DNA from 4 places in the Xanthomonas vasicola pv. musacearum NCPPB 4379 genome. Region 1 is predicted to be linked to each of the others. Evidence: predicted binding sites of a transcription regulator. Region 1 holds the regulator's gene; each other region holds the start of a gene.
The links. The regulator FliA, encoded in region 1, starts transcription of late flagellar genes. The targets are predictions, from matches to a motif close to TAAAGTTTNNCNNNCNNNGGCCGATAA.
Positions count from the first base shown of each region.

Region 2: the regulator FliA is predicted to act here: its motif matches at 2,240-2,266, upstream of KWO_RS01590 (cyclic di-GMP phosphodiesterase).
Region 3: the regulator FliA is predicted to act here: its motif matches at 5,363-5,389, upstream of KWO_RS07695 (STAS domain-containing protein).
Region 4: the regulator FliA is predicted to act here: its motif matches at 1,414-1,440, upstream of KWO_RS09085 (methyl-accepting chemotaxis protein).

Region 1 covers NZ_CP034655.1:2,158,693-2,166,075, reverse strand. The annotation lists gene flhA (flagellar biosynthesis protein FlhA) at 1-1,392, shown strand, start outside; gene flhF (flagellar biosynthesis GTPase FlhF) at 2,192-3,877, shown strand; gene KWO_RS10115 (MinD/ParA family protein) at 3,864-4,748, shown strand; gene KWO_RS10110 (RNA polymerase sigma factor FliA) at 4,745-5,512, shown strand; gene cheY (chemotaxis response regulator CheY) at 5,547-5,939, shown strand; gene KWO_RS10100 (protein phosphatase CheZ) at 5,939-6,565, shown strand; gene KWO_RS10095 (chemotaxis protein CheA) at 6,568-7,383, shown strand, end outside.
Region 2 covers NZ_CP034655.1:350,278-357,660, forward strand. The annotation lists gene KWO_RS01575 (gamma carbonic anhydrase family protein) at 1-395, opposite strand, end outside; partial or broken gene KWO_RS23340 (hypothetical protein) at 392-622, opposite strand; gene KWO_RS01585 (MFS transporter) at 867-2,177, shown strand; gene KWO_RS01590 (cyclic di-GMP phosphodiesterase) at 2,327-3,574, shown strand; gene KWO_RS01600 (MarR family winged helix-turn-helix transcriptional regulator) at 4,044-4,574, shown strand; partial or broken gene KWO_RS22385 (SphA family protein) at 4,706-5,746, shown strand; gene KWO_RS01615 (coniferyl-alcohol dehydrogenase) at 5,779-6,546, shown strand; gene KWO_RS01620 (benzaldehyde dehydrogenase) at 6,578-7,383, shown strand, end outside.
Region 3 covers NZ_CP034655.1:1,632,160-1,639,542, forward strand. The annotation lists gene KWO_RS07675 (EAL domain-containing response regulator) at 1-118, opposite strand, end outside; gene KWO_RS07680 (chemotaxis protein CheW) at 144-659, opposite strand; gene KWO_RS07685 (methyl-accepting chemotaxis protein) at 670-2,823, opposite strand; gene KWO_RS07690 (chemotaxis protein CheA) at 2,892-4,901, opposite strand; gene KWO_RS07695 (STAS domain-containing protein) at 4,919-5,248, opposite strand; gene mfd (transcription-repair coupling factor) at 5,738-7,383, opposite strand, start outside.
Region 4 covers NZ_CP034655.1:1,924,074-1,931,456, forward strand. The annotation lists gene csrA (carbon storage regulator CsrA) at 1-206, shown strand, start outside; tRNA gene KWO_RS09075 (tRNA-Ser) at 290-382, shown strand; gene KWO_RS09080 (hypothetical protein) at 748-1,017, shown strand; gene KWO_RS09085 (methyl-accepting chemotaxis protein) at 1,499-3,469, shown strand; gene KWO_RS09090 (pirin family protein) at 3,897-4,598, opposite strand; gene KWO_RS09095 (LysR substrate-binding domain-containing protein) at 4,735-5,679, shown strand; gene KWO_RS09100 (DedA family protein/thiosulfate sulfurtransferase GlpE) at 5,724-6,713, shown strand; tRNA gene KWO_RS09105 (tRNA-Arg) at 6,881-6,957, opposite strand; tRNA gene KWO_RS09110 (tRNA-Arg) at 7,053-7,129, opposite strand; gene KWO_RS09115 (alpha/beta hydrolase family protein) at 7,170-7,383, opposite strand, start outside.

The sequences.
Region 1 (7,383 bases):
ATGGATGCCGCGTCCACCTACACCCTGCTGTCGATCGGCGACGGCTTGGTAGCGCAGCTGCCGGCCTTGCTGGTGTCATCGTCGGTCGCCTTGCTGGTAACCCGCGCTTCGCGTGCGCAGGACATGCGCGGCGCCATGATGAGCCAGGTGTTCGGCCAGCACCGCGCACTGGCAGTGGCGGCGGCCATCCTGGGCCTGGTCGGCCTGGTGCCGGGCATGCCGAACGTCGCGTTTTTGACGCTCGGCCTGATCCTGGGCGTGATCGCCTGGAAAATGTACAAGCGCAGCCTGGTGGTTGCACCAACCGGCGATCCCGCGACCGACCCGAAGGCTGCCGCGGCCGCCACTGCCGCCCAGGCGAGCGCTGAACTGAGCTGGGACGAGCTGCGCCCGATCGACCCGCTGGGCCTGGAAGTGGGCTACCGGCTGATCCCGCTGGTGGACAAGAACCAGGGCGGCGAGCTGATGGCGCGCATCAAGGGCGTGCGCCGCAAGCTCACCCAGGACATCGGCTTTCTGGTGCCGCCGGTACACATCCGCGACAACCTGGAACTGTCGGCCAACGCCTACCGCTTGCTGGTGCACGGCGTGCCGGTGGCCACCGCAGAAATCTATTCCGACCGCGAACTGGCGCTGGACCCAGGCGGCGCGCTCGGCCAGCTCGACGGCATCCCCGGCAAGGACCCGGCATTCGGCCTGGACGCCACCTGGATCCAGCCGCATCAGCGCGCCTATGCCGAATCGATGGGCTACACCGTGGTCGACCCGGCCACCGTGGTCGCCACCCATCTGTCGCACCTGATCCGCGAACACGCCCCGGAACTGCTCGGCCACGAGGAAGTGCAGCAGTTGCTGGCCACCTTGGCCAAGACCGCGCCGAAGATGGTCGAAGACCTTACCCCGAAGGCGCTGCCGCTATCTGTGGTGGTGCGCGTGCTGCAGAACCTGCTGATCGAGAAGATTCCGGTGCGCCAGCTGCGCAAGATCGTCGAAGCGCTGGTCGAGCACGCCCCGCACAGCCAGGACCCGGCCGCTCTTACCGCCGCTGTGCGCACCTCGCTGGGCCGCTTCATCGTGCAGGAAATCGCCGGCATGTCGGTCGAGCTGCCGGTGTTCACCCTGGCCCCGCAGCTGGAACGCGTGCTGCAGGAATCCACCCAAGGCAATGGCGTGGCGCTGGAACCGGGCCTGGCCGAACGCCTGCACCAGAGCCTGGCCGAATGCGTGGGCAAACAAGAAGCCCGTAACGAACCGGCGGTGGTGCTGGTGCCCGCCCAGGTCCGCGCCGCGCTGGCCCGTCTGGTCCGCCACAGCGTGCCCAGCCTGTCGGTGCTGGCGTATAGCGAAGTGCCGGAAGACAAGCGTTTGAAGCTGGTCGGTACGATTAGCTGAGTCCCGCAGACGTCCAAACGTGTCCGTCAAGCAACACACGCTTTAGAAGCGCACCCGGGCGCGTCGGGTTTTACCAGCAAGGCCTATCGTGCCCAAGCGCGCTCCTACGACATGCTGGTAATCCAGCGACGCGTTGCCGCCGAGGGTCATCCCCTCGCCTGCCATGAGGCGAGATGTTGGCATGACCAAGACATCCCAGAGATGCTGGAAGGTGTCCGTCGACTGGTGCACACCGTAGGAGCGCACCTGGGCGCGACCGGGCTTTGCCGGTAAAACCCGTCGCGCCCGGGTGCGCTTCTACGACACGCCGGTACCTGGCAGGCGTCACGCCGCCAGGACCGGCGACCGGACGGCAATCGACCACCACAGCCGGCGTCGGAAAGCCGCCACTGGTCTGGCGCTCCAATCGATTGCATGGCGCTGGCCATGCCTGAGGGCTGCAGGTGCCATACGGGTAAGACCGGCTCGCCCGCCAAATCTGCCCGCACGCTGCCGCCAGCGTTTCAATATCCTGGGAAAAAGCTAGTCAATCCAGTGACTTGAACCACCAGCCGAGCCGTACGCATTGCGTCGCCGCTGTCGCGACCCGCCCTCTTCCGGCGCCGGAAACCCAGCACGGCGCGTTTTGGCACACCGCATGCATTAGCTCTGCCGACACCGCAGCAGCAGCACCGCTCCGGAGCGAACGCAAGACTTGGAACAACGACCGGGACAGGCAACTCATGACGCTGGCAACACACCCACATTCATCGTGCACCCGTCCGGCGTCCGGCGGGTCCCGTTCCTGGAGGCACTTCGCATGAAAATCAAACGCTTCGTTGCCCCGGACATGCGCACCGCTTTCCGCATGGTGCGTGAAGAACACGGCCCGGACGCAGTGATCCTGTCCAACCGCCGTACCGCTGAAGGCATCGAGATCGTCGCTGCCAGCAACTACGACGAAGAACTCGTGCAGCGCGCCCTGGAAACCGCGCGCTCCGAGACGCCGGTCGCCGCACATCAAGAGCCGGCCCCGATCCAGCAGGCGCCTGCCGCGCAAGCCCCGGCCAAGCCCGCCGCACCGGTGCATGCGCCGCTCAACCCGGCTGCCGATGCCAGCGTGAGCCAGCGCCAGCGCGTTGCCAGCGCCGCTGAAGACATGATCGCCGCGATGGCGCTGCGTCAGCCGGTCAACGTGCCGCGCCAGACGCCGGCCGCCGCCCCGGTGCGCACCGCTTCCATCCCCTCGCCGGCCGCCCAGGCACTGGCCCACGCGGTTGCCGTCACCACCGCACCGCGCCAGGAACATGCGCTGTCGGCCGTCCCGGAACAATTGTTCGCCGACTTTTTGACCACCGCTCCGGTGCAGCGCCCGGCCGTGCAGGCCGCCCCGGCGCAGGCTGCCAGCCCGGTCATGGCCGCTGCGCTTGCCGTGCATGCCGGTTATGGCCACAACGAAGACGAGCGCGACGACGAAGCCGACTTCGATCTGGATGACGCTCTGCCGCAGATCCTGCCGCCGGCCTCACTGCCGCCGATCGTGACAGCCCCGGTCGCCCTGGCCGCGGTGCCGGTTGCCGCCGCCCCGGCACCGCAGAACGATGAAGAACTCAAGCAGCTGCGCGGCGAGCTGGCGCTGATGCGTCAGATGATCGAGCGCGAAATGAACCGCCTCACCGACGAGCGCCTGCGCGGCTCACCGGTGCGTGCCCAAGCTCTGGAGCTGATGGACGACTACGGTTTCGACGCCGGCCTGATCCGCGACGTGGCCCTACAGATCCCGGCCGATACCGAATTGCACCGTGGCCGCGGCCTGATGCTGGGCTTGCTGTCCAAGCGTCTGCCGGTAGCCCCGGTCGACCCGCTGGAACGTGGCGGCGTGATCGCCCTGGTCGGCCCGACCGGCGCCGGCAAGACCACCACCATTGCCAAGCTGGCCCAGCGCTTCGCTGCCCAGCACGCCCCGCGCGACGTGGCACTGGTCACCACCGACACCCAGCGTGTCGGCGGCCGCGAGCAGCTGCACAGCTACGGCCGTCAGCTCGGCATCGCGGTGCACGAAGCCGACAGCGCCGAAAGCCTGCTGGAACTGCTCGAGCGCCTGCGCGACTACAAGCTGGTGCTGATCGACACCGCCGGCATGGGCCAGCGCGACCGCGCCCTGGCTGCCCAGCTGAACTGGCTACGCGCCGCCCAGCAGGTCACCTCGCTGCTGGTGCTGCCTGCCAACGCCCATTTTTCCGACCTCGACGAGGTCGTACGCCGCTTCGCCCACGCCAAACCTCAAGGCGTGGTGCTGACCAAACTCGACGAGACCGGCCGCTTCGGCAGCGCCTTGTCGGTGGTGGTCGACCACCAAATGCCCATCACCTGGGTGACTGACGGACAGCGGGTCCCTGACGACCTGCACCGCGCCAATGCCGCCAGTCTCGTTCTTCGTCTTGAAGATTTGCGGCGCGCTGCCGATAAGCCCTGTACTCCGGAGCACAACCATGCAGTCGCGTGAATACGCCAAGCTGACCAACGCCTTCCCCCTGTCGGCGACCCGTCCCGAGCCTTTGGGCCCGGTGCGCACTATTGCCGTGACCGGTGGCAAGGGTGGCGTGGGTAAAACCAACATCTCCGCCAACCTGGCCGTGGCGCTTGCCGACATGGGCAAACGCACGCTGCTGCTGGACGCCGACCTCGGCCTGGCCAACCTGGATGTGGTCTTGGGACTCTCGCCCAAGTACACCCTGGCCGACCTGATTGCCGGGCGTTGCACACTTGATGAAGTGATCATCGAAGGCCCCGGCGGCGTGCTGGTGGTACCGGCTGCGTCCGGTCGCCGCCACATGGCCGAACTGGCCCCGGCCCAGCACATCGGCCTGGTCAATGTGTTCTCCGAACTGGAACGCGACCTGGACGTGATGGTCATCGACACCGCCGCCGGCATCACCGACAGCGTGCTGACCTTCTGTCAGGCCGCCCAGGACACCGTGGTGGTGGTCTGCGACGAACCGGCATCGATCACCGATGCCTACGCGCTGATCAAGGTGCTCTCCCGCGAACGCGGCGTGGACCGTCTGCAGATCATCGCCAACATGGTGCGCGACCCCAACGAAGGTCGCCTGCTGTACGACAAGCTCTCGCGCGTGTGCGAAAAGTTCCTGGGCGATGTGTCGCTGAACTACCTCGGCCACGTGCCGCAGGACGACTGGTTGCGCCTGTCGGTGCAACGTCAGCAACCCGTCATCAAAGCCTACCCCGCCAGTCCGTCGGCGCAGGCCATCGCAGAAATCGCACGCCGTACCTCGCGCTGGCAGGCTCCCACCGTGCCGCGCGGCAACGTCGAGTTCTTTGTCGAACGCATCATCCAACGGGGAGTGGCCGCATGAGCACCGCTACCGCCACCACGGCCAGCGCGCAGTACCGCGCCGTGCAGCGCAACAACGCCAACGACGTGGTGACCCAGCATGCCGACCTGGTTCGCCGCATCGCTCACCATCTGGCGGCACGTCTGCCGGCCAGCGTGGAAGTGGACGACCTGATCCAGGCCGGCATGATCGGCCTGATCGAAGCCTCGCGCAGTTACGACTCCGAACAGGGCGCTTCGTTCGAAACCTACGCCTCGATCCGTATCCGCGGCTCGATGATCGACGAAATTCGTCGTGGCGACTGGGTGCCGCGCTCGGTGCATCGCCGCGCCCGCGATGCGGCTGCTGCCGTGCGCAAGATCGAACAGAACACCGGCCGCGCCGCCGCCGCCACCGAAGTGGCCGCCGCGATGGAAATGCCGCTGCTCGATTATCTGCGTCTGATGGAAGATGCCGCGCGTGGCCAGGTGCTGAGCCTGGAATCGCGCATCGAAGATCACGGCGAGCTGGACACCACCGCCAAGGGTGGCCCCAACCCGCAGCAGATGATGGAGCGTGGCGAATTCGGCCGCGAACTGGGCAAGGCCATCGGCCAATTGCCCGAGCGCGAGCAGCTGGTGCTGTCGCTGTACTACGAACAAGAATTGAATCTGAAAGAAATCGGCGCCGTGCTCGGTGTCAGCGAATCGCGCGTCTGCCAGATCCACGGCCAGGCAGTGGTGCGTTTGCGGGGCCGCCTCAAAGTCTTCGAACTGGCCGACGCCGGTGTCGAAATTGACGAATAATTTTTTCGCGTATTTTTCGTGTTAGGAGCTTGATGTGAACAAGAACATGCGGATCCTGATCGTGGACGACTTCTCGACGATGCGACGTATCGTCAAGAATCTGTTGGGCGATCTCGGCTTCACCAATACCGCAGAGGCCGAAGACGGCAACAGCGCCCTGGCGGCATTGCGTGCTGGCCCGTTCGATTTCGTGGTCACCGACTGGAACATGCCCGGCATGACCGGCATCGACCTGCTGCGCAACATCCGCGCCGACGCCAAGCTCAAGCACCTGCCAGTGATGATGGTGACTGCCGAAGCCAAGCGCGAGCAGATCATCGAAGCCGCGCAGTGCGGCGTGAATGGCTACATCATCAAGCCGTTCACTGCGCAGACGCTGGAAGAAAAGCTGGGCAAGGTGTTCGAACGTCTGGCGGCCACCGCCTGATGAACGCCACCGTGGAAACCAATGCCGAACGCGCCGCGTTGATCGACCGCCTGCAAGGCGCGCTCGACGCACTGGAAAGCGGTGACGAAGCAGCGTGGAAGCGCGAGGTCGATCACCTCGCCGCTCTGCGTACGCGTCCGATGATGCAGGGCCTGAGCCGGCTCGCACGCGAACTCGGCCAGGCATTGGGCGAACTGCCCACCGTGCCTGAAGAAGCCGGCGAGCTGGACGATGCCTGTTCGCGCCTGGACCACGTGGTGGAAATGACCGAAAAGGCCAGCCATCGCACGCTGGATCTGGTCGAAGAATGCCGCGAACTGGCCAACCAGTTGCGCGACGGCGGTCTGAACCAGGACCAGGGCGCGTTGTTGGAAAAGATGCGCCATAACCTGACCGAACTCTCGCTGGCGCAGAGCTACCAGGATCTGAGCGGGCAGATCATCCGTCGCGTGGCCGGCATCGTGCGGCGCGTGCATGAGGGCTTCGGTGCGCTCGGCCTGCCGCCGAAGAGCACCGAGCCGAAGAAAGACGACGGCGGTCTTGCCGGTCCTGCAGTCAAGGGCCTGGACCGTCATGCGGTGTCGCAAGACGACGCCGACGACCTGCTGTCCGGATTGGGGCTGTAACCATGAGTGCTGTTCCAGACGATATTGCTGCCGATTTCATCGTCGAGGCCCAGGAAATCCTGGATCGCCTCGGCGAACAGCTGGTGTCGCTGGAACAGGCGCCAGAAGAAGCCGACCAGCTCAACGCGGTGTTCCGCGGCTTCCACACGCTCAAGGGCGGCGCCGGCTTTCTGGCGATCAAGCCCATGGTGGAGCTGTGCCACGCCGCTGAAGAAACCCTCGGCATGGCGCGCTCCGGCCAGGCGGTGCTGCAGGCGCATCACTTCGATGCCGCGCAGCAGTCGCTGGATTATCTGCAGGCCATGCTGGATGCCATGGGCTCCGGCGAGACCGTGCCGCACGCGCCGGCCAGTTTGATTGCACAGTTCGATGCCAAAAGTGGCCCGCCAGCGGTCAAGGCCGCACCGCAGGCAACGGCTGCCAAGCCGGTGGCTGCCGCCCATGGCGAAGACGCGCATGCGCCCGCCCCCAAGGCGGCCGGCAAGGCCGCGGCCAAGAGCGGCGCTGAAGCCGAACAGACCGTGCGCGTGGACACCAAGCGCCTGGACGCAATCGTCAACTTGATCGGCGAACTGGTGCTTTCGCGCAACCGTTTGAAGACCTTGCGTACCCGCCTGCGCGACGAAGAACTCGACCGCGCGGTCAGCACGCTGGACATCGCCACCGCACGCTTGCAGACCGCGGTCATGCGCACCCGCATGCAACCGGTGAGCAAAGTGTTCGCCCGCTTCCCCAAGGTCGCCCGCGATGTGGCGCGCACCTTGTCCAAGGAAGTGGAACTGGAACTGATCGGCGCCGAAACAGAACTGGACCGCAAC
Region 2 (7,383 bases), 1.8 Mb from region 1:
CCCGGGCCGACCACCGCACCGGCACCGACGAAGCCATAGCGTTTGACCGTTGCGCCATCGAGCACGCAGGCCCCCATGCCGATCAGGCACAGGTCCTCGATCGTGCAGGCATGCAGGATGGTGCCGTGGCCGACGGTGACGTCCTCGCCGATCACCGTGGGGTAGCCGGCCTTGTTGAACGGGCTGTGGTGGCTGACGTGGATGATGGTGCCGTCCTGCACGTTGGTGCGCGCGCCGATCTGCACATGATTGACGTCGCCGCGAATTACGGTACCCGGCCAGACCGAGACGTCATCGCCCAGGCTTACCTTGCCGATGATGGTGCAGGCAGGATCGACGTAAACGCGGGCACCCAGCTGCGGGGTGTGGTCCAGGAAGGGGCGGATCGGGGTCACAGCATCTCCGTCAAGTCAGCGTGCCGCCTACTGCGGACACGCTGCGGATGATACCTGCGCTGCGGTTGCCGCCGGGGCAGCAGCAGGGCAGTGCGCCGCAGCACTCAACGGGCGGATGCAATGCGTGCGAGGCCGCTGCCAGACGTCAGCAGGTGGGACGAGGTCCAATGGATTGTGCCGCGACGGCAGCTACCCCAAAGCCGCGGACAGCACGTCACGCGATGCATCCGAAGACATCGCAGCGCTGGCCAAGCGCGTTGGCGCATTTTCCGATAAGCGCACAGCGCTGCGGTCATCGGTCTTGAACCGGCGGTGCAATCGGCTAGCGTGTGCAGGCGGTGGCAAGCCACTATGCATGGGTGATCGCACGCATCGCTGTTCCGCCGCGCAGCCCGGCCTTGCGCACTGCGCCGTTCAACGTCGACTGCAGCGCTTTCGGACCATTCCTTTCTCACACTACAGGGCATGCCAATGCGTCAGCACACTGCATCGTTTGGGCACTTCGTGCTGGAGCGCATGACACCGTTCCAGTGGAGGGCCGTTGCGGTATGCGTGTTGCTGACGATGCTCGATGGCTTCGACGTGATGGCCATGGCGTTCACCGCGCCGCACGTGTCGGCGGACTGGCAGCTGTCGGGCAAGCTGCTGGGTATGCTGTTCAGCGCGGGCCTGATCGGCATGGCGCTTGGCGCGCTGGGGTTGGCGCCGTTGGCAGACCGCATCGGCCGTCGCGCGCTGACGCTGGCATGTTTGGCGATCCTGACCATCGGCATGGGTATGTCCGCACTGGCCAGCACTGCATGGCAGCTCGGGGCGCTGCGGCTCCTGACCGGTCTGGGGATCGGCGGTATGTTGGCCTGCGTTGCGGTCACGGCAGGGGAGTTTTCCAGCCCCCGTTGGCGCAACACTGCCATCGTGCTGCAGGTGACCGGCTACCCGGTCGGTGCCACGCTGGGCGGCATGATTGCCGAACTGTTGATGCAGCAATGGTCGTGGCCTGCGGTGTTCGTACTCGGGGCAGTGGCATCGTTGCTTTGTGTGCCGTTGGTGTTTGCATTCCTGCCCGAGTCGCTGGAGTTCCTGATCATGCGCCGGCCACCCGATGCCGTCGCGCGCTTCAACGCCGTGCTGGCGCGGATGGGAATGCCGCCGCACGACGCGTTGCCGCCGCTACCGCCGCAGTCTGCCACGCAGGCACAAGGCTATCGGGCCCTGTTTGACGTTGCCATGCGGCGGCACACGCTGCTGATCGCGCTTGGCTTTTTTTCGCTGATGTTCGCGTTCTACTTCGTGATCAGCTGGACGCCGAAGCTGCTGGTGACCGCTGGCTCGTCGGCCACCGAGGGCGTCACGGGCGGGGTGCTGTTGAATCTTGGAGGCATCGGCGGCGGCGTGCTGTTCAGTGGGTTGGCCTCGTGCGTGCGGCTGTCGCGCCTGACGATCGGATCCCTGTTGCTGATGGGCCTGACGATGCTGGCCTCCGGCCTGTGCACGACGCAGTTGAGCTGGGCGTTCGCTGTCGCCTTACTCACCGGGGCAGCAATGTTCGCTGCGGTGGGCGGCATGTACGCCATTGTTCCGATCGTCTTCAACGCTGCGGTGCGCTCGACTGCGCTGGGCTGGGCGATCGGGGTGGGGCGCTTCGGTGCGATCCTGTCGCCGTTCTGCGCCGGGGTGCTGCTGGACGCCGGATGGTCGCCGGCCATGTTGTATCTGGCCTGCAGCGTGCCGTTGCTGTTCGCCGTCGTCGCCGTGCTGGGGATGCGGCTGCCGAACCGCTGAGCGGCCCGCCTACAGCCGCGTCCGGCGTCACATCCAGGCCTTTCGTCGACCCGGTCGCGCGCCAAAGAAATCGTGCCATGTGCCGATAACACCGCAGACCGCCAAGCCGTGGCGAACTTTCCCTGGACATTGTGCAGACCAGCGCCGGCATGCTCAGAACCATCGACTCAGATCAACTCCGCCCCGGCATGTATGTCTACAAGCTGCTGGGCGCGTGGGTGCACCATCCGTTCTGGAAGACGTCGTTTCTGGTCGATTCCGACGATGTGGAGAAGATCCATGACAGCCGCATCGAGCAGCTGGTAATCGACACCGCGCGCGGGGTGGATGTGGAGGCGCCCACGAGCTCTGGCGCGTCTGCCGAACCGGGCGTACCGCCGAGTCCGGCGCCTGCGGCGCCTGAACCGCCGGAGCCTGCTGCCGAACCGCGTAGCGTGCGTACCAACAGCGTCACCGCGCAGGTCGGCATCGAAGCCGAGGTGGTGCGCGCACGCCGCATTTTCGAAGACGGCCGCGACATGGTCGAGGCCATGTTTCGCGATGTGCGGCTGGGGCGCACCGTCGACACCGAGGCGGCCATGCCGCTGGTGGAAGCCATCAACGACTCGGTGCTGCGGCATCCGCAGGCCTTGATCAGCGTGGCGCGGCTCAAGACCGCCGACGACTACACCTATCTGCATTCGATGGCCGTGGCCGGCCTGATGAGCGGGTTGGCGCGCCAGCTCGGCCTGCCCGAGCCGCAGGTGGTGGAAGCGGCGATGGGCGGCCTGCTGCACGACATGGGCAAGGCGGTGACGCCGTTGGAGATTCTCAACAAGCCCGGCCGGCTCACCAGCGCAGAAATGGAGGTGATGCGCCAGCATCCGCTGGACGGCCATCGGCTGCTGGTGGCTGGCGGCGTGCAGAATGCGGTGGTGCTGGAAATTGCGCTTCATCACCACGAAAAGATGGATGGCAGCGGCTACCCGAATCAGTTAGTCGGCGAAAATATTTCGTTGATGTCGCGAATGGGCGCGGTGTGCGACGTCTACGACGCCATCAGCTCGGACCGCCCTTACAAACGCGGCTGGGATCCGGCCGAATCGCTCAAGCAGATGGCGTCCTGGAAGGGCCATTTCGACCCGGTGGTCTTCCAGGCCTTCGTACGCCGGCTGGGCATCTATCCGGTTGGTTCGCTGGTGCGGCTGGAGTCGCAAAAACTCGCGGTGGTGATCGAGCAGAGCCCTGATTCGCTGCTCAAGCCCAAGGTGCGCGTGTTCTATTCGGCCAAGTTGCGCAGCCACGTGCTGGTGCAGGACATCGACCTGTCGCGCCCGGACTGCCAGGACCGCATTGCGCAGATGGAAAGCCCCAGCGAGTGGGGCTTCCGCGATCTAGAAAAACTCTGGTTGCCCTAAGTGGGCGGCATAGGCGCCGCGGCAGTGGCGTGCTTGTGCCATGCAAGCCGACGCCGTGCCATCACCTTCAGCAGATATCCCAGCCGCACGTCTTGCGGCTTGCGACCAGCATGTGCTGCAGCCAGCAGCCAGCAGCCAGCAGCCAGCAGCCAGCAGCCAGCAGCCAGCAGCCCACAGAGCGCTTCCCGGCTAGCGAGCGCGACCATGCTGCGCTGCAGCTTGGCAATGTAGTTATGATAAATAAATATTCCGGAACGCAATCACTTGCCGCCCGGAATCATGTCCCAGTCCTGTCTGGATCACTGCCGTCCCACACCAGCTGCCGCGCTATGCCGCCGTTGCAAGGCGCGTGTGCGGAAGGGCGGCGTGCTGGATATGCGGACAGCGCATGCATCGGCGGCGTGGATGTCCACATCGACAGGCCTGGCCGCGTCTACAATACGGTGCACGCCGGGGATCGGCGTTGCGGATGGGGCGCATCGCGCGTACCGGTCCGCCCGCTGCCTTTGTTGTGAGAGCTGCCATGCCCATCACTGCCCCTGCTGCGCCCTTGCCCGATGCCGTCACCACGGTGGATCAGGCGCGTCTGCTGCGGTTGCTGGGGTATCGCATCACCCGCACCGAGTTGTTGATCCGGCGGATGTTTCAGGAGTGCGTGGCAGCGTTCGACCTCAAGCCGGTCGATTTCTCGCTGCTGATGCTGGTGGATGGCAACCCGGGCATCAATCAGCGCCAGATCGGCGATGTGCTGCACGTATCGCCGCCGAATCTGGCGATCTTGGTGGCCAGGCTGGTCAAGCGTCGCCTGCTGCGGCAGGTGCGTGGACGGCAGGACCGGCGCATGCAGCATCTTTCGCTGACCGCGGCCGGTGCCGCGCTACTGGCCGCCGCCGAAGCCGAAGTGCTGCGCATGGAACAGCAACTCAGCGCTGTGCTCGGATCCAGCGAAGCACCGCTGTTGCGCGCCCTGGACCGCTTGGATCGTCTGGACACACCGTAACGCGGCTCCGTCGGTCTGCTGTCGCCCGGCAGCGACTCTCAACGAAGGTTTCGATGGCATGTGCTGTGCGCAGCGCGGCGCATGCGCATGGCTGACGTTCGTAATGTGACACGTGCCGCTAATCCCTCCGAATGCTGGAGATGTCTGCAGTGATTCGATCATCGGTGATGCGTGGCGCTGGGATGGCAGCAACGTGGCAGGTCCGCGCGCTGCTCGGTGTGTTGGGAGGGTTGGCAGCAGGCGCGGCACTGGCGCAGAGCGCGCCGCAGGGCGTACCGCAGAGCGCGTCGCTGACCAATGGCGTCAACACCGGTGGCACCAGCTTTCTGGACGGGTTCACCAGCACCACACCCGGGTTGGCGGTCATCACCTACCTGCGGCATAACGCGTTGGATGCAATCAAGGACGCCCGTGGCAACGATGTACCGGTGTTCGACAACCCGCGTATCGATTCCACCGTGCTGCTGACCCAGTTCGCTTACGTCACGCCCTAGAAATTGTTTGGCGGATCGCTGGGCGTCACTGCACTGGTGCCGCTGGTCAATTTGGAGACCTCGTTCGGCCGCAACAGTATTGCCACGCTGCGCGACAACGGCGCCGGCTTGGGCGATGTGACATTCGGGCCATATCTGCAAATGCCGCCGGTGATACGCAACGGGCGAGCGGTGTTCTCGCAGCGATTCGAATTCGACGCCGTGGCGCCGGTTGGCAAGTTTGACCGCGACCGCGATCTCAACCAGGGCTCCGGTTACTGGTCGCTCATTCCCAGCTACGCATTCACGGTGCTTCCCACGCCCAATTGGGAAGTCAGCGCACGCATTAACTACATCTACAACTTTCGCAGCGAGCGTCGTCCGAACGTGTCGCCCGGCTTCGACTTCCGTAGCGGTCAGGCAGGCGATGCAGGCTGGATCAATTTCGCCACCTCCTGGGAACTGACGCCGAAGCTGCGGCTGGGCGTCAACGCGTATTACCTGACCCAATTCCGCGACAACCGCACCAACGACGAGCGCGTGCCGGACAGCCGTCAGCGCGCGTTCTATGCAGGGCCGGGTGGCGTATGGCGCTTTGATGCCAAGAACATCCTGTTCGCCAACCTCTACCTACCCGTCGAAGTCAGGAACGCAGCGTCCGGCACCAACGTGAATCTCGAATATGTCCATGTGTTCTAGCGCCGGCACAGCTGGCTCCTTCGAGGATGGCAATGAATTTACACAACAAGACGATCGTGGTGACTGGCGTGGCGTCGGGCATTGGCGCGGAGGTCGCACGGCTTGCACGGTTTCATGGCGCTAAGGTGATTGGTGTCGATCGCACGCCGGTGCAAATGACACTGCACGGTTTTCATCAGGCCGATCTTGGCGACCTGGCATCCATTGATACCTTGGTGAAGGCATTGCCGGATCACATCGATGCGCTGGCAAATATTGCCGGCGTGCCGGGCACCGCGCCGGTGGATGTGGTGGCGCGGGTGAACTATCTGGGCCTGCGCCATCTGACCCAGGGGCTGCTGCCGCGTATCGTGTCGGGCGGTTCCATCATCAATGTCGCTTCAATTCTGGGCGCCGAGTGGCCGCAGCGTCTGGACCTGCACAAGCAGTTGGCCGCGACCGACAGCTTCGAAAGCGGCAGTGCATGGCTGGCGGCGCATCCGGTGCCCCACGACACTTGCTACCAATACTTCAAGGAAGCGTTGATCGTGTGGACCTTGCTGCAATCGCGGCCCTGGTTCGCCGACCATGGCGTGCGCGTCAACAACGTGTCACCGGGCCCGGTGTTTACGCCGATCCTGGACGATTTCGCCGCCATGCTCGGCGAGGAACGCGTCAAGGAAGATGCCAAGCGCATGACCCGCCCGGCGTATGCCGACGAAGTGGCCGAGGGCATCGTCTTTCTCGCATCCGACGCCGCCCGCTGGATCAACGGCATCACCCTGCCGATCGATGGCGGGCTGGCTTCCACTACGCTCTAATCCACCACATTTTTTTGCAGGAGGCTAGACCATGAATGCTCTTTCCAGCGCAGCGGACGCTGCAACAAACGCACCCGCGTGGCATGGTTGCATCTTCAATGGCGAATGGGTGCCCGGTCACGGCGGCAGCTTGGCTGTCCATGAGCCGGCAACCGGCGCTTTGTTGCATGAAGTCGGCAAGGCCGACCTGGCCGATGTCGCGACCGCTATCGCACAGGCCAAACAAGCACAGCGCGCCTGGGCTGCGACCTCGCCGCGCGAACGTGCTGCGGTCTTCCATCGCGCCGCGCAAGTGATGCAGGCGCGCAGCGCCGAAGCCACGTTACTGATTGCGCTCGAAACCGGCGGCATCCTGCCCAAGGCGCAGCGCGAGGTGGACGAAGCGGTGGTGCTCTACCAGCAGGCGGCTGGAATGCCGCTGCAGGCCAGCGGCCAGATGTTGCCGACATCAGCCGGCCAACTTAGCCTTGCACGCCGCCTGCCGTTGGGCGTGATCGGAGTGATTTCGCCGTTCAATTTCCCGTTGGTTCTGTCGCTGCGTTCGGTGGCGCCGGCACTGGCAATGGGTAATGCGGTGGTTCTCAAGCCCGACCCGCGCACGCCGTACACGGGCGGAGTGATCATCGCGCAGGTACTCGAAGAAGCGGGTCTTCCCAAGGGCTTGTTGCACGTGTTGCATGGCGATGCGCAGATTGGTCAGGCGCTGGTGAAATCGCCGGATGTTCCGATGATCGCATTCACCGGCTCCACGGCTACCGGCCGCCGCATCGGCGAAATCGCAGGGCGCCATCTGAAGAAAGTCTCATTGGAACTGGGTGGCAACAACGCACTGATCGT
Region 3 (7,383 bases), 530 kb from region 1:
AGCTGGCGCCGAGTTGGCGACACAGCGCCATGGCGTGTTCGCGCTGGACCACACTGTCGTCCACGACCAAAACCGGGCCGGCCAGCGTGCAGTTGCAGGAGAGAAGGGCAGGGCGCATGAGAGTCCTTATGTGCATGCGTGAGTCAGGCCGCCAGCTCGGCGGCTGGGAGCTGGGCAAGCGCATCGTTGCCCAGTACGGCATCGGCATCGAGCAGGATCACGAAGCGCTGGCCGATCTTGCCCATGGCATGGATCAAGTCGCGCGCAATGCCGGTGCCGAAGCTTGGTGTGTCGACGATGTCGGCCGGGGCAATCTCCAGCACTTCGCTCACCGCATCCACCAATAGCCCGAGCACCTGATGCACCTCGCCGTGCGCGATCTCCACGATCACGATGCAGCTGCGCTTGGTGATCGCGCTGGCGTTGCGGCCGAAGCGGTGCTGCAGGTCCACCACCGGCACCACCGCACCGCGCAGGTTGATCACCCCGCGCAGCGCCGGCGGCATCATCGGCACATCGGTGGGGACGCGGTATTCGATGATTTCCTTGATGCCCAGGATGCCCAGGCCGAACATTTCCCCACCCAGCAAAAACGTGAGGTATTGCTGCGGTGCCGTCGATGCCAGCAGGTCGTGATTGGCTGCAGTGTGCGCGTGCATCGTCGGCTCCTCAAAAGCTGGCGAATTGCGATTCGTCGATCGCGTCGGCGGTCGCGGCCACCGCGCTGATCTGGCGCACGTTGGTGCGTCGTGGCGGCGCGCTGTTCACAGCAGCCGGCGCATGCGCTGCAATCCGACGCGGCCCCTGCTTGCTGCCCGAACTTGCACCACGTCCGCCATTGCCCAGCCGGAAGAAGCCCATCAGCTGCTGCAACTGTTCGGCCTGTGCGCTCATTTCTTCGGAGGTGGCAGCCAGTTCTTCGGCATTGGCGGCGGCCGATTGGGTGGTCTGGTTCAACTGACCCACGGCGGTATTGATCTGGCTGACGCCGGCGGTCTGTTCTTCGGAAGCGGCGGCGATTTCCTGCACCAGGTCGGAGGTGCGGCGGATCGAAGGCACCATCTCGCCCAGCACGCGGCCGGCGCTTTCGGCCAGTTCCACGCTGGATTCGGCCACTTCGCCGATTTCCTGCGCGGCGATCTGGCTGCGCTCGGCCAGCTTGCGCACTTCGGCGGCCACCACGGCAAAGCCCTTGCCGTGTTCGCCGGCACGCGCTGCCTCGATGGCGGCATTGAGCGCCAGCAGATTGGTCTGGTACGCGATGTCGTCGATGATGCCGATCTTCTTGGCGATGTCCTTCATCGCCACCACGGTGGCGCGCACGGTGTCGCCACCGTCGGCCGCTTCGCTGGCGGCCTTGGCCGCCATGCTGTCGGTGACGCGCGCGTTTTCGGTGTTCTGTGCGATGGAGGCAGTCATCTGCTCCAGCGAGGCGCTGGTTTCTTCCACGCCGGCGGCCTGTTCGCTGGCAGCCTGGGCAAGCGCCTGTGCAGTGGCGCTGACTTGTTCCGATGCGCTGGCCAGGTTCTCGGCGTTGCGATTGACCTCATCGACGATCTCGGTGAGCCGGCTCATGGTGGTGTTGACGTAGCGCTGCATGTCGGCGAACGCGCCTTCGTAACGGCCTTCCACGGTGTGGGTGAGGTCGCCATCGGCCATCGCGCCCATGACCTGGATCACTTCGGAAATGCTGCGCAGATTGCCGCGCGCGCGCTCCACGGTGTCGTTGATGAAGGCCTTCTTGCCCGGCAGCTGCGCCAGCGGGGCATCGAAGTTGCCGCGGCCGAACTCGGCCACCACGCCCATCGCCAGTTTCTTGACCGCGATATGCGCGCCCACCATCTGGTTGATGCCCAGCGCCATGCTGCGGAAATCGCCATCGAAGCGGGTGCTGTCGATGACCACGTCGATATCGCCGGCCTCGTGTTCGGCCGACATGTGGTTGATCTCGGCGATCAGGCCGGTGAGGTTGCCACGCACCTGCTCGATGGTGTCGTTGATGAAGCGTTTCTTGCCCGGCAGCAATGGCAGTTGCGCGGTGAAGTTGCCGCGGCCGAATTCGCTGACGCAGGCAATGGCCTGCTTCTTGACCGCGATATGGCTGGCCACCATCGCATTGATGCCTTCGGCCATGCGGCGGAAATCGCCGGTGAAGCGCTGGGTCTCGATGACCACATCGATATCGCCGGCGTCATGCTCGGCCGCCATGCGGTTGACCTCGGCGACCATGCCGGTAAGGTTGCCGCGAATCTGATCGACCACCTCGTTGATGAAAGCCTTTTTGCCCGGCAAATGTTCGAGTTCCGCAGAAAAATTGCCGCGGCCGAACTCGGCCACACAGGTCATCGCCCGCTTGTTCACCGCGATGTGGCTGGCCATCATGCGGTTGATGCCATCGCCCATGGTGCGGAAATCGCCATCGAAGCGTGCCACGTCGATGCGCGCATCGATCTCGCCAGCATCGTGTTCGCGCGAGACGCGGTTGATTTCTTCGTTGACGTGGCGGATGCCGCTCTGCACCTTGCGCAGCCCGCGCAGCACATCGCCGGCCTGCTCATCGCGCACTTGCGGCAGGGCGACATCGAAGTTGCCCCGCGAGAACGCGTCGAGCGTGCTGGTGGCTAGCTCCAGCGACGCGCTGGCGATACGGATTGCCCAGACCAGCAAGGCGCCGCTGATCAATGCGGCAACGATGCTGGTGCCCAACAAGCCCGCGTGCGACAGCGTCAGCGCAAAGCCGGCGATGACCACGACAACGGGCAGTGCGACGGCAAGCGCGGCGGTAAACCACAACTGCGTAGCGATCGGGAGACGGTGTGACATGGCGGTGACTTCCTGGGGTCAGGTAACGACAAACGGCGCGAGTTGTACGGCAGCGGTGGTGCGAGCGCTCAGGCCGCTAACGCGTCCTGGTTAGGGTGCAATTGCTGAATCAGGCTGGGCACATCCAGAATCAGCGCAACATCGCCGCTGCCCAGAATGCTCGAGCCACTGATGCCTTTGACCTGCGCGAAAACCTTGGACAGCGGCTTGATCACCGTCTGCCATTCACCCAGCAAGGTGTCCACCACCAGGCCGAAGCGCTGCGCGCCCTGGCGGATCACCACGATGCTTTCGCGCGGCGGGGTCTTGCCGCCAAGCGCGAACAACTCGCGCAGACGCACATACGGCAATACGCTGCCGCGCAGGTCGATGTAATCGCTGGCGTAGTCGGGCGTGAACTCCACGCACTCTTCCACCACATCCAGCGGCACCACGAAGACCGATTTGCCCACACCAACCTGGAAGCCATTGATGATGGCCAGCGTCAGCGGCAGGCGCACCGAAATGGTGGTGCCCAATCCGGCAGCGCTATCGATCTCGACCGTGCCGCGCAGTGCGGTGATGTTGCGCTTGACCACGTCCATGCCGACGCCGCGCCCGGACAAGTTGGTGACCTTTTCTGCGGTGGAAAAACCCGGTTCGAAGATCATCGCGAATACTTCGCGGTCGCTGAGTTGGCGGCCGGGTTCGATCAGGCCACGTTCGAGCGCTTTGGCCAGGATGCGGTCGCGGTTCAAGCCGCCACCGTCGTCGGTAATTTGAATAACGATGCTGCCGGAGTCGTGATACGCGTTGAGCCCGACGGTGCCGCGGGCAGGCTTGCCGCGCGCCACGCGCACGTCTGCCGGCTCGATGCCGTGGTCCATCGCATTGCGCACCAAGTGCGTCAGTGGGTCGCCGATCTTTTCCACCACCGACTTGTCCAACTCGGTGTCTTCGCCGGCCACCACCAGTGCGATGTCCTTGCCGAGTTCGCGCGCGACATCGTGCACCACGCGCTGGAAGCGGCTGAAGGTGCCACCGATCTTGACCATGCGCAGCTGCAATGCGCTTTCGCGCACATCTTCCACCAGGCCGGCCAAGATCGAGGCCGATTCCAGCAATTGCGCATCGCCGGTGCGTTGCGCATTGGCACTCGTGCTGGAGACGGCAATGATGAGTTCGCCGACCAGGTCGATCATGCGATCGAGCTTGTCGGCATCCACGCGGATGGAACGCGCATCGGCGTTGCGTGCGCCTGCATCGGCGGTGGCGCGTGCGGGCGCCGCAGCCGGCACGGCGGTAAGTGCAACCGCACTCGGTGCCGCCGCCGCTGCAAACGGTGCAGTAGCGACAAGCACCGCACTGTCGGTCGGTGCCGGCACGGCCACGATGTCCAGATCGCAGTCTTCGCGCACGAATTCGAATACGTCTTCGATCGCAGCGCGGTCGGCATCGCTGCGTAGCAGGATCTGGAAACCTAGATAGTTCGCTTCCGGATCGAGGTCGTCGAATGCCGGCAACTGGCTGGTATCGGTGTTGATGGATTCGACCGAGCCCAGGCCGCGCAGGTTGCGGATCAGCTTGAGCGGTGAGTTGCCGAAGCGCAGTGCGTCGGCAAACAGTTTGAGCGTGATGCGCCAATGGCCGCTTTGTTTTTCCGGTGTGCTGTGCTGGATGGCGGCTGCAGTGACGCCGCATGCGCTGCTCTGCAGATAGGTCTGCAATTGCGCCAGCAGCGGCTCGGCTTCGGCAGCCAACGCGGCCGGGTCGGCATGGCTCGGGTCTGCGGCGGTTTCCACCAAGGCATGAATATGGTCGCAGCACACCAGCAGCAGCCCGACCAGTTCCGAGCTCAGCGTGAGTGATTCGTCGCGCACCAGATCCAGTACGCTTTCCACCACATGGGTGAAGCCAACCAGCTGCGGCAGATCGAACAGACCACCGGAGCCCTTGATGGTGTGCGCGGCGCGGAAGATGGCATTGACCGCATCCGGCGAGGATTCGCCACGCTCGGCTTCGAGCAGATGGCGTTCCATGTCTTCGAGCAGATCCCGGCTTTCGGCCAGGAAAGTCTGCATCAGCTGGTTCATGTCCATGCGCGCGTCACAATCCGTTAGTGAATTCGTTCGCCAAGACCTGCAATCGCGTGCGGGCACAGGGCTTCGAGCAGGCCGAGCAGTTCGATCACATCAACCACCGCGCGGCTGGAATCGGTCAGCGAAAACGGCCGGCCATCGGCCTGGATCGCCTGCTTGGTGGCCAGCAATAATTGCAGGCCGGTGGTATCGATCTCGCTCACGGCGCCCAGATCCAGATGCAATCCACCCGGGTGCAGCAAGGCCGGCTGCAGCAGCGGCTTGAGCTCGGCTGCGCGACGAATGGTCATCTCACCCTCCAGGGCAAGTGTCAGCGGCGCGGGTAAATCGGACAATGGCGTGTTCATGGATGCCTCAAGCGATGCGATGGCGCACGGATGCGTGCCATGACCCGGGACGGGTCGCTGCGGCGTGGCTTGCGTGGGCAACTCTGCACACGGGGGACATGCCGGTCTATGCAGGTATCGGCGTCCAATCGAAATATTTAGGCAAAATTCAGCGCAATGACGGATCTGCGAAGCACGTCACCGCTTGGGTATTAACTGCTCAGCTTTGTTGCAAGCAGGCTCAGGAAGCGAATGTCCTGGACAGTCCCGCAGGACAGGTTCCTGCAGCGCCGATCATTTCTTGCGTAGCGATTCGTCATCTCACGCATGGTTTCGCGCTGACTACAGCGCTTTTGGAATGCGCCTCGACGCGCGTGGCGATACGCGTTGCGCGTTTTCACGACGGGTCACAGCGAACACAAGCAGGTGATTATCGCCTGCTTGTCTGTTATTCAAGGCGTGATGGTTGTGCTCGGTGTAATCACCGAGTGCGGCCGTTGCGACCGCGCTTCAGCCTGGCGCCAAGGCTGCCAACAAGCCGCGTGCCGCATTGAAACGGTCGGCTCCTTCGGGCATCGGCAGTTTGATGCGCAGCTTGTCCGGGCCATCCATTGTGTAGATCTTCGGCTGTTTCTGGATCATCTGGATGATGGTCATCGGGTCGATCGCCGGCTTGGCCTCGAACACCAACCGCCCGCCGTTTTCGCCCAGATCCAGCTTGCGCACGCCCAACGCGTTGGCCTGCAGCTTGAGCTCGGCGATGGCGAACAGATGCTTGACCGGATCCGGCAGCAAGCCGAAGCGGTCGATCATCTCCACCTGCAATTCGCGTAGCGCTTCCGGATCGCGTGCGCTGGAAATGCGCTTGTACAAGGTCAGGCGCGTATGCACATCGGGCAAGTAATCCTCGGGAATCAGCGAGGCCACATGCAATTCGACGTCGGCGCCGCGCACTTCTTCGCCGGCATCCAGATCGGGCAACTTGCCCTGGCGGATGCTGCGCACCGCGCGTTCCAACAACTCGGTATAGAGGCTGAAACCGACCTCGGCCATCTGCCCGCTCTGGTCTTCGCCCAACAACTCACCGGCACCGCGGATCTCCAGATCGTGCGTGGCCAGGGTGAAGCCGGCGCCGAGCTCGTCCATCGAGGCGATCGCCTCCAGACGCTTTTCTGCATCGGAGGTCATCGAACGGCGGTCCGGCACTACAAGGTACGCATAGGCGCGGTGATGCGAGCGACCAACGCGGCCACGCAACTGATGCAACTGCGCCAAGCCAAAGCGGTCGGCGCGATTGATGATGATGGTGTTGGCGTTGGGAATGTCGATGCCCGATTCGATGATCGTGGTCGACAGCAATACGTTGAAGCGCTGCTTCTGGAAATCCAGCATCACCCGTTCCAGCTCACGCTCGGGCATCTGCCCATGCGCGATGCCGATGCGCGCTTCCGGCACCAGTTCCGACAGATCGCGCTGCATGCGCACGATGCTTTCGACATCGTTATGCAGGAAATACAGCTGACCACCGCGGCTGAGTTCGCGCTGGAAGGCTTCGCGCAGCAGCGTGTTGTCCCAGGCAGTAATAAAGGTCTGCACTGCCAGGCGGTTTGGCGGCGGGGTGGCAATGATCGATAGATCGCGCAGGCCGGCCATGGCCATATTGAGCGTGCGCGGAATCGGTGTGGCGGTGAGGGTGAGCAGATGCACGTTGGCGCGCATCGCCTTGAGCGCTTCTTTTTGCCGCACGCCGAAGCGCTGTTCTTCGTCGACGACGACCAAGCCGAGATCCTTGAACTTCACGTCCGGCTGCAGCAGGCGATGCGTGCCGATGATCACGTCGATATCGCCGCTGGCGACTTTCTCCAGCTCGGCCTTGATCTCCTTGGTGCTCTTGAAGCGCGAGAGCACTTCCACCTTTATCGGGTAATCGGCGAAACGGTCGCGGAAATTGCGGTAATGCTGTTCGGCCAGCAACGTGGTGGGCACCAGCACGGCGACCTGCTTGCCGGCACTGGCGGCGGCGAACGCTGCACGCACCGCCACTTCGGTCTTGCCGAAGCCGACATCGCCGCAAACCACGCGGTCCATCGGTTGGCTGCTGCCGAGGTCGCGCAGCGTTGCATCGATGGCGGCGAGCTGATCAGGCGTTTCTTCGA
Region 4 (7,383 bases), 230 kb from region 1:
TCCTCACTCGCCGGGTAGCCGAAACCTTGATGATCGGCGACTCGGTCACCGTGACCGTTCTCGGCGTCAAGGGCAATCAGGTGCGCATCGGTATTACCGCACCCAAGGATGTCGCTGTGCATCGCGAAGAAATCTATCAGCGCATCCAGCGTGGGGATGAGCCGGTCGCTTCCGGCGCACATCGCGGTGACGATTCTTCGAATTGATCGTTGTAAAGGGTTTACGTTAGCCCCTCTTACCCGGTATTCTTCGCGGCCTGCCACAGACATCGCGGCGGGCAGCAAAAACTGGAGCGATGCCCGAGCGGCTGAAGGGGCTCCCCTGCTAAGGGAGTATAGGGTCAAAAGCTCTATCGAGGGTTCGAATCCCTCTCGCTCCGCCAGTGTTCTAGACGCCCGCAAATCACTGATTTGCGGGCGTTTTTATGTGTGTAGCTATGGTCCTTGATTCAACGAAGGTTGGCTGATACTGGCGTGTGCTCGCTGCAGCAATACGCATTGCCTGGGCTCTTGCGAGACCCTCTTGGATTGGGGCTAGCAGTGGTCGCCTGCGCAGAGACGTTCCCAAGACGCACTCAGCTTGAACGAGCGTGTGTGCAACTACATCGCCGCACGCTGTACCGCGTGGTCGGTCTCGACAGCTCCTGAGCGGAGTGCAGCTTTCCGGCTTTGGTCGCATCCGCGGCTTACCGCGATTCTTCGCATCTACGGTTAGCTCATTGCTCCGGAACAAGAGCTGGCTTGCGGCATGGGCATTTGGCTTGCTCGCTTCGTCCGAATGCTTGGTAGCTACTCGTTTTACGCGCGCCTGCATCGCGATCGCAATCGTGCGAAGAGGTTTGCACTGACTGCTTCCTGCGAATCCATTGGTTTGCGGCGCGCGCATGCGGTGTGCCATTACATGCGCATGGCTATGCCCGCGCCCGCAAGCATGCGCGCGCAACGCGGGGCGATGCTTTACTCCATCCGGCTGCGCAAGCGTGTTGCACGACATATCAAGCCAAACGCATCGACGTAAGCCAGAGGGTCTCGGATGGATGCGTCTTGGGCGCTTCCGGTTTTCCTGTCTTTTGCATACGCAGTCGGGTAGTGCATGACAGCGCTGCTTCTACGCCAGGGTGCATCGTTCGGTCTGTCGCTGTTTCAGCTAGACCAGTGAGCCAATCCGCTCGTACTAATCGTCAAGGGGCGAAGCCCAATAACCGCGAAAGAGGGGCAAGTATGGAAGGCTTATCAATCTTCGTCGGTGGATGTCGCCAGTGCAGCTACTACCGACATCTTGCACCGCAGTCGGTCGCCTCCCCGGTATGCCGCACAGAGACTCGGAGCGGGTGTAGGACGCGCTTCGCGGCGGGGCGCGTTGCCTCTCCATGACAAGATCTGAACCGCCTTGGAGATGCCGTGCGCAGCGGGGTTAAGTAACCGGCGCATGGGTCGCTAAGGACGTGAACCAAATCTCGGATTTTGACGTGATGCGCCTATCGCACCTGCTTGGAAGCGTGTTCTCTTTCTGGGGCCGTGGGCTGCAACACAAGGCCGCGGCGGTGGACCGGGTGATGGCGGTGATCGAGTTCGATCTGGATGGCCGCATTCTGCATGCAAACCCAAATTTCCTAGGCTTGATGGGGTATCGACTGGACGAGGTGGTCGGCCAGCATCATCGCATGTTCGTGACGCCTACCGATCGCGACAGCGAAAGCTATCGGCAGTTCTGGGAGGCGCTGCGTCGCGGCGACTTCAATGCCGGGCGCTTCTGCCGCCTGGACAAGCACGGGCGCGAGGTGTGGATCAACGCATCGTACAACCCGTTGCTGGATCGATCCGGCAAGGCCTATCGCGTGGTGAAGTACGCCACCGACATCACCGCACAGGTACGCCAGACCGCTGATTTTGAAGGGCGCATCGACGCCATCGACAAGGTGATGGCGGTCATCGAATTTTCGCTGGACGGTACCGTGCTCGCGGCCAACCAGAATTTCTTGCAGGTGATGGGTTATCGGTTGGAGGAGATTGTCGGCAAGCACCATGGCATGTTCGTGGATACGACGACGCGTCAGTTGGCTGCATATCGCGCGTTCTGGGATTCGCTCGGGCGCGGCGCCTTCGACGCGGGGCGTTACCGGCGCATCGGCAAGGACGGCAGGGCGGTGTGGATCCAGGCGTCCTACAACCCGGTGCTCGACGAGCACGGGCGCCCGTACAAGGTGGTCAAGTACGCGACCGACGTGACTCGTCAGGTGGTCGATTCGGCCGACGCAGACGGGCGCATCCGGGCGATCGACAAGGTGATGGGCGTGATCGAGTTCGACCTGAAAGGGAACGTGCTCGGTGCCAACGAGAACTTTCTAAACATCCTGGGGTATCCGGCTGCTGAGGCGATCGGTCAGCACCACAGCGTGTTCGTGGACGCGGCCTATCGTGCGTCAGCGGAATATCGCCAGTTCTGGGCGAAGCTGGCAAGCGGCCAGTTCGATGCCGGGCGTTATCGCCGGCTGCGCAAGGATGGCGGTGCGGTGTGGATCCAGGCTTCCTATAACCCGATCCTGGATGTCTCCGGGCGGCCGTACAAGGTGGTCAAGTACGCAACCGATGTGACCGAGCAGGTGCGTTCGGCCGAGCGCATGCGCGATTTGATGCGGCAGACCATGAGCATTGCGCAGAACGTACAGCGCGAGTCGCACCATATTTCGGCCAGCAACCAGGAGTTGGTCAGCCGCGTATCCACGCAATCGGCCGCGGTGGAGCAGACATCGCGCACGATCGATCAACTTGCTGCCACAGTGCGCACCAACTCCGAGAACGCGGGTTCTGCGCGGCGCATGGCCGAAGACTCGACCGCGGTGGCGCGGCGCGGTGCGGATGTCATTGCCGACGTGGTCAAGACCACCGCCGGCATTCGCTCGGCGACCGACCGTATCGGTCAGATCATCGAGGTGATCGACGGCATCGCGTTCCAGACCAATATCCTGGCCTTGAACGCTGCGGTGGAAGCTGCGCGTGCTGGCGAGCAAGGGCGTGGCTTCGCTGTCGTGGCGACCGAAGTGCGCAGTCTTGCGCAACGTTGCAGCGTCTCGGCCAAGGAGATTCGCTCCTTGATCGACAACGCAACCGATCAGGTCGGCGATGGCTCGCGCCTGGCCGAGCAAGCGGGTGTAGTGATGCAGGACATGGTGACCTCGGTCCTGCGCGTCACTGCGACCGTGGAGCAGATCGCCGCTGCCAGCCGTGACCAGGCTCAGGATATTTCCACCGCCAACGTGGCGTTGCAGTCGATCGGTGTGCAGGCACGCGATCAGGCGCAGATGGTCGACGATCTGGCGCGCTCGGCGCACGTATTGGAAGGCGATGCCGATGCGCTGTTCGCGTTGGTTAATGGCGATGCCAATGGCGATGCCAATGGCGAGACGGATGGCACTGCTGTGCAGGCCGCTGCGCAGGCTACGCGGAACGCTGCCTCGAAGGCGGCGTGATTACGTTCACTGCGTTCCGCATGCGGCACGGAGCGGTTCCCTTGGTCTTGCGACTGCTCTGCGGGTGAATCTCGCAATGAGTTGCCTGACGTGTGGTGGTGAGACCTTCGCTCTCATCAGCGCCGCCGAGATGACACGTCAGCCGGCACGATGATGATGTGAGGTGTGAGCCGCACCTCACAACTCACACCTCACAAGCCGACCTTTGCAGGTCGGCATTTCAATCCGCAAACCGCAAACCGCAGGTGGCTTTTAGAGATCCCTATATGCAGCACGTAGGCCACAAGCCATTCCTATGCCGCTGGCCAGTCCGCTAGCAAATCCGCACAAAACAAAGCCCGCATCAGCGGGCTTTGTCTGTTTCGGCGCTAGCTAACGCATCGCACACCAGCGCCGCGCAGTACGCCATCCATCCAGCGGTTTGCAATTACTTTGGCAGGTCGAATACCAGCACTTCGGCATCGCTTGCATCGGCCAGTACGATCTCCGGCTCGCCGATGATCTGCACCGCGTCGCCGGCCGAGAGCACCTGACCGTTGACGCTCAGACTGCCGCGGGCCACCTGCACGTAGCCGATGCGGCCTTCAGCCAGTGGCTGCTGGAGGCCCACTTCGCCATCCAGTATCGAGGCGTACAAGCGCGCATCCTGATGCAGGCGCAGCGAGCCATTCTCGCCACCGGGCGAGGCGATCAGGCGCAACTGGTTGCGCTTGCTGTCGGCATCGAAGTGCTTTTCTTCGTAGCTCGGCTCGATGCCTGCGCGCTCGGGCATCACCCAGATCTGCAGGAAGTGCACCGGCTCGCTGGACGAGTGATTGAACTCGCTATGGGTCACGCCGCTGCCGGCGCTCATGCGCTGCACATCGCCGTAATGCAGCACCGAACCGGTGCCCATGCTGTCCTTGTGCTCCAGCGCGCCGCCCAAGACATAAGAAATGATCTCCATGTCGCGGTGTGCGTGGGTGCCGAAGCCTTCGCCCGGGTGCACCTTATCCTCGTTGATCACGCGCAGCGGGCCGATGCCCATGTGGCGCGGGTCGTGGTAACTGGCAAAGGAGAAGGTATGGCGCGAAGACAACCAGCCATGTTCGGCGCGGCCACGGGTTTCGCTCTTGCGGACATTCAACATGCTGCTTCTCCTTGAAAGATTCGAATTGGCGCTGGGGGTTGAATCGGTGTCCCAGCGGCTTGATGCGTAGTCTCCGCTTCTGCGTCTGAGAGACAAAGCGAGTAGATTTGCCCGCTACCATCGAAAATTTCGAACAATGAAAATCAGCCTGGAAGCGCTGCAAATTCTCGACGCCATCGACCGCCGTGGCTCGTTCGCAGCTGCAGCCAAAGTGCTGTTCAAGGTGCCGTCGACGATTTCCTACACGGTGGCCAAGCTCGAAGAGGATCTGGGCGTGCAGCTGTTCGAGCGGGTGGGGCCGAAAGCCACACCCACTCAGGCTGGGCGCGAGTTATTGCGCGAAGGGCGCCATCTGTTGCGTGCCGCGCAAGAGCTTGAGTTGCGGGTGCGGCGCGTGGCCTCCGGGTGGGAATCGGACTTTGCGATCGGGCTGGATGCGGTGCTGCCTGCGGCCTTGCTGCAGCCGCAGATTCTGGACTTCTACAGCGTGGCCGACAGCACGCGGCTGCGTGTGCTGAGCGAGTCGTTGTCGGGTAGTTGGGAGGCGCTGCTGGACAGGCGCGTGGACCTGATCGTGGCGGCGGGCGAGGGGCCAAGTGGCGGTGGCTATGTGGCCGAGCCGATCGGCACCCTGCGCTTCGTGTTTGCGGTGGCATCCACGCATCCGCTGGCGACGGCCGGCCTGCTGGGCGCGGCCGAGCTGGCCGAACATCGCGCGATCGCCGTGGCGGACTCGGCGCGGCGCCTGCTGCCGCGCACGGTTGGGCTGCTGTCCGGCCGCAATGTGCTTACCGTGTCGGACATGCGCACCAAGCTGCTGCTGCAACTGGCCGGCGCCGGTTACGGCTTTCTGCCCGAGCCCTACGCACGCGGGGCGCTGCAGGACGGCCGGCTGCGCGAGGTGCAGGTGGAAACACACAAGCCCGACGAAACCTTTTACCTGGCGTGGCGGCCAGGCGAGGAGGGCGAGGCATTGGGCTGGTGGCGACGTGCCTTGCGCAGCGAAGGCCTGTTCCACAGCTGGTTGCACGCCTTGGCCGCAACGTATCGTTCCGTCGCTGCCGGGCAGTCGCCGCTGTGACGGAAGGCGGATAATGGCCGCTCGCCGTCGCGCAGGGTCGTCGCATGCAAGGCTTGATCGAACAGTACGGATTGGCGCTGGTGTTTGCCAACGTGCTGGCATTGTCGCTCGGGCTGCCGGTGCCGGCATTGCCGACCCTGGTGCTGGTCGGTGCGAGCTACGCACTGCAGGGCGGTAGTGATGCCTGGTTGGCCGGGCTTGCGGCGTTGGCGGTCTCTGTCTCGGCGAGTTTGTTGGGCGATCTGGCGTGGTATCTGGCCGGTCGCCGCTTCGGCAATCGCACCTTGCAGTCGCTGTGTCGGCTCTCGCTATCGCGCGATAGCTGCATGAAGCAGACTGAGCGCTTTTTTTCCCGCTGGGGCGTGCGGGTGCTGGCAGTCGCCAAGTTCGTGCCGGGCTTGTCGATGGTGTCGGTGCCGATGGCCGGTGCAATGAGGGTGCGCCCTGCGGCATTCCTGCGTTACGACGCATTCGGGGCATCGCTGTGGGCGCTGGTCGGCTTGAGTGTAGGGGCCGTGTTCGCGCATCAGGTGCAGGACGTGCTCGTCTTTCTGTCAGAACTCGGCTCGGGCGCGGTCGTGGTGCTGGCCGCGTTGCTGGCGTGCTATGTCGGTTGGCGCTGGTGGCGGCGGCACAGCCTGTTGCGATCGCTGGAACACGCGCGCATCGCGGTGGATGAGCTGGTGCCGTTGCTGGATGGCGACGAGAGCCTGCGGCCGACCGTGCTGGATATCCGTGCGCCGGGCTATCGCGAGCTGCAGCCGTACACGATTCCTGGCGCCGTGTTCGCCGACGAGCGCCAGCTGGCGCAGATCCTGGCCAGCGTGCCGCGCGATCGCAGCGTGGTGATCTATTGCGCGTGTCCGGACGAAGTATCTGCAGCGTGGTTGGCCGCGCGGATGCGCGAGCGCGGCTATCGCGATGTGCGGCCGCTACTGGGCGGTCTGGATGCATGGCGCGATGCCGGGCATCCGGTGACCTCGCTGGTGCCGGTGGTCGTCGCCGCTGACGTCAGCGCTGCTGCCACTGCCTGAGTGCAGCGGATGCGGTGCGCGCAGTGGCGTCGGCGAGCGTTGCGCTAAAGATCGGCATTGCCTGATGACGCGGCACACTGCAATGCAGTGCGATACACAACGTCATCTGCGCAAGCAAAAACGACAGGCAAAAAAAAGACCAGCAAGCTGGTCGTTTTCTTCAAGATTGGTGCGCCCGGAGAGATTCGAACTCCCGACCGCCTGGTTCGTAGCCAGGTACTCTATCCAACTGAGCTACGGGCGCATATCTTGTTCGACTTGCAGATCTGACGCAGTGCGATCGGATCTTTTTAACTGAAAAAACAGCGGTTGAATGCTGTCTTTTTCTTGTTCTGAAGATGGTGCGCCCGGAGAGATTCGAACTCCCGACCGCCTGGTTCGTAGCCAGGTACTCTATCCAACTGAGCTACGGGCGCCTCGTCAGGAGCGGAATTATGCGGATGAGCGGCGGGCCCGTCAATCCCTTTGTGAAATTCGATCGCCGTTAATGGCATTGTCAGACGCACTGCGCAGCGCAGCGACCACGGCCGCAGGCGTTTTCATCCAGGCGAAATGATCGCTGCGCGTGCCCAGTTGCCTATCGTCCAACGTCACGTGGTTCGCGCGTGCCTGCGGCATCTTGTCGAGTAATGCACGTAGCGGACCTGCCGGACCTAACGTGTCGCACGCA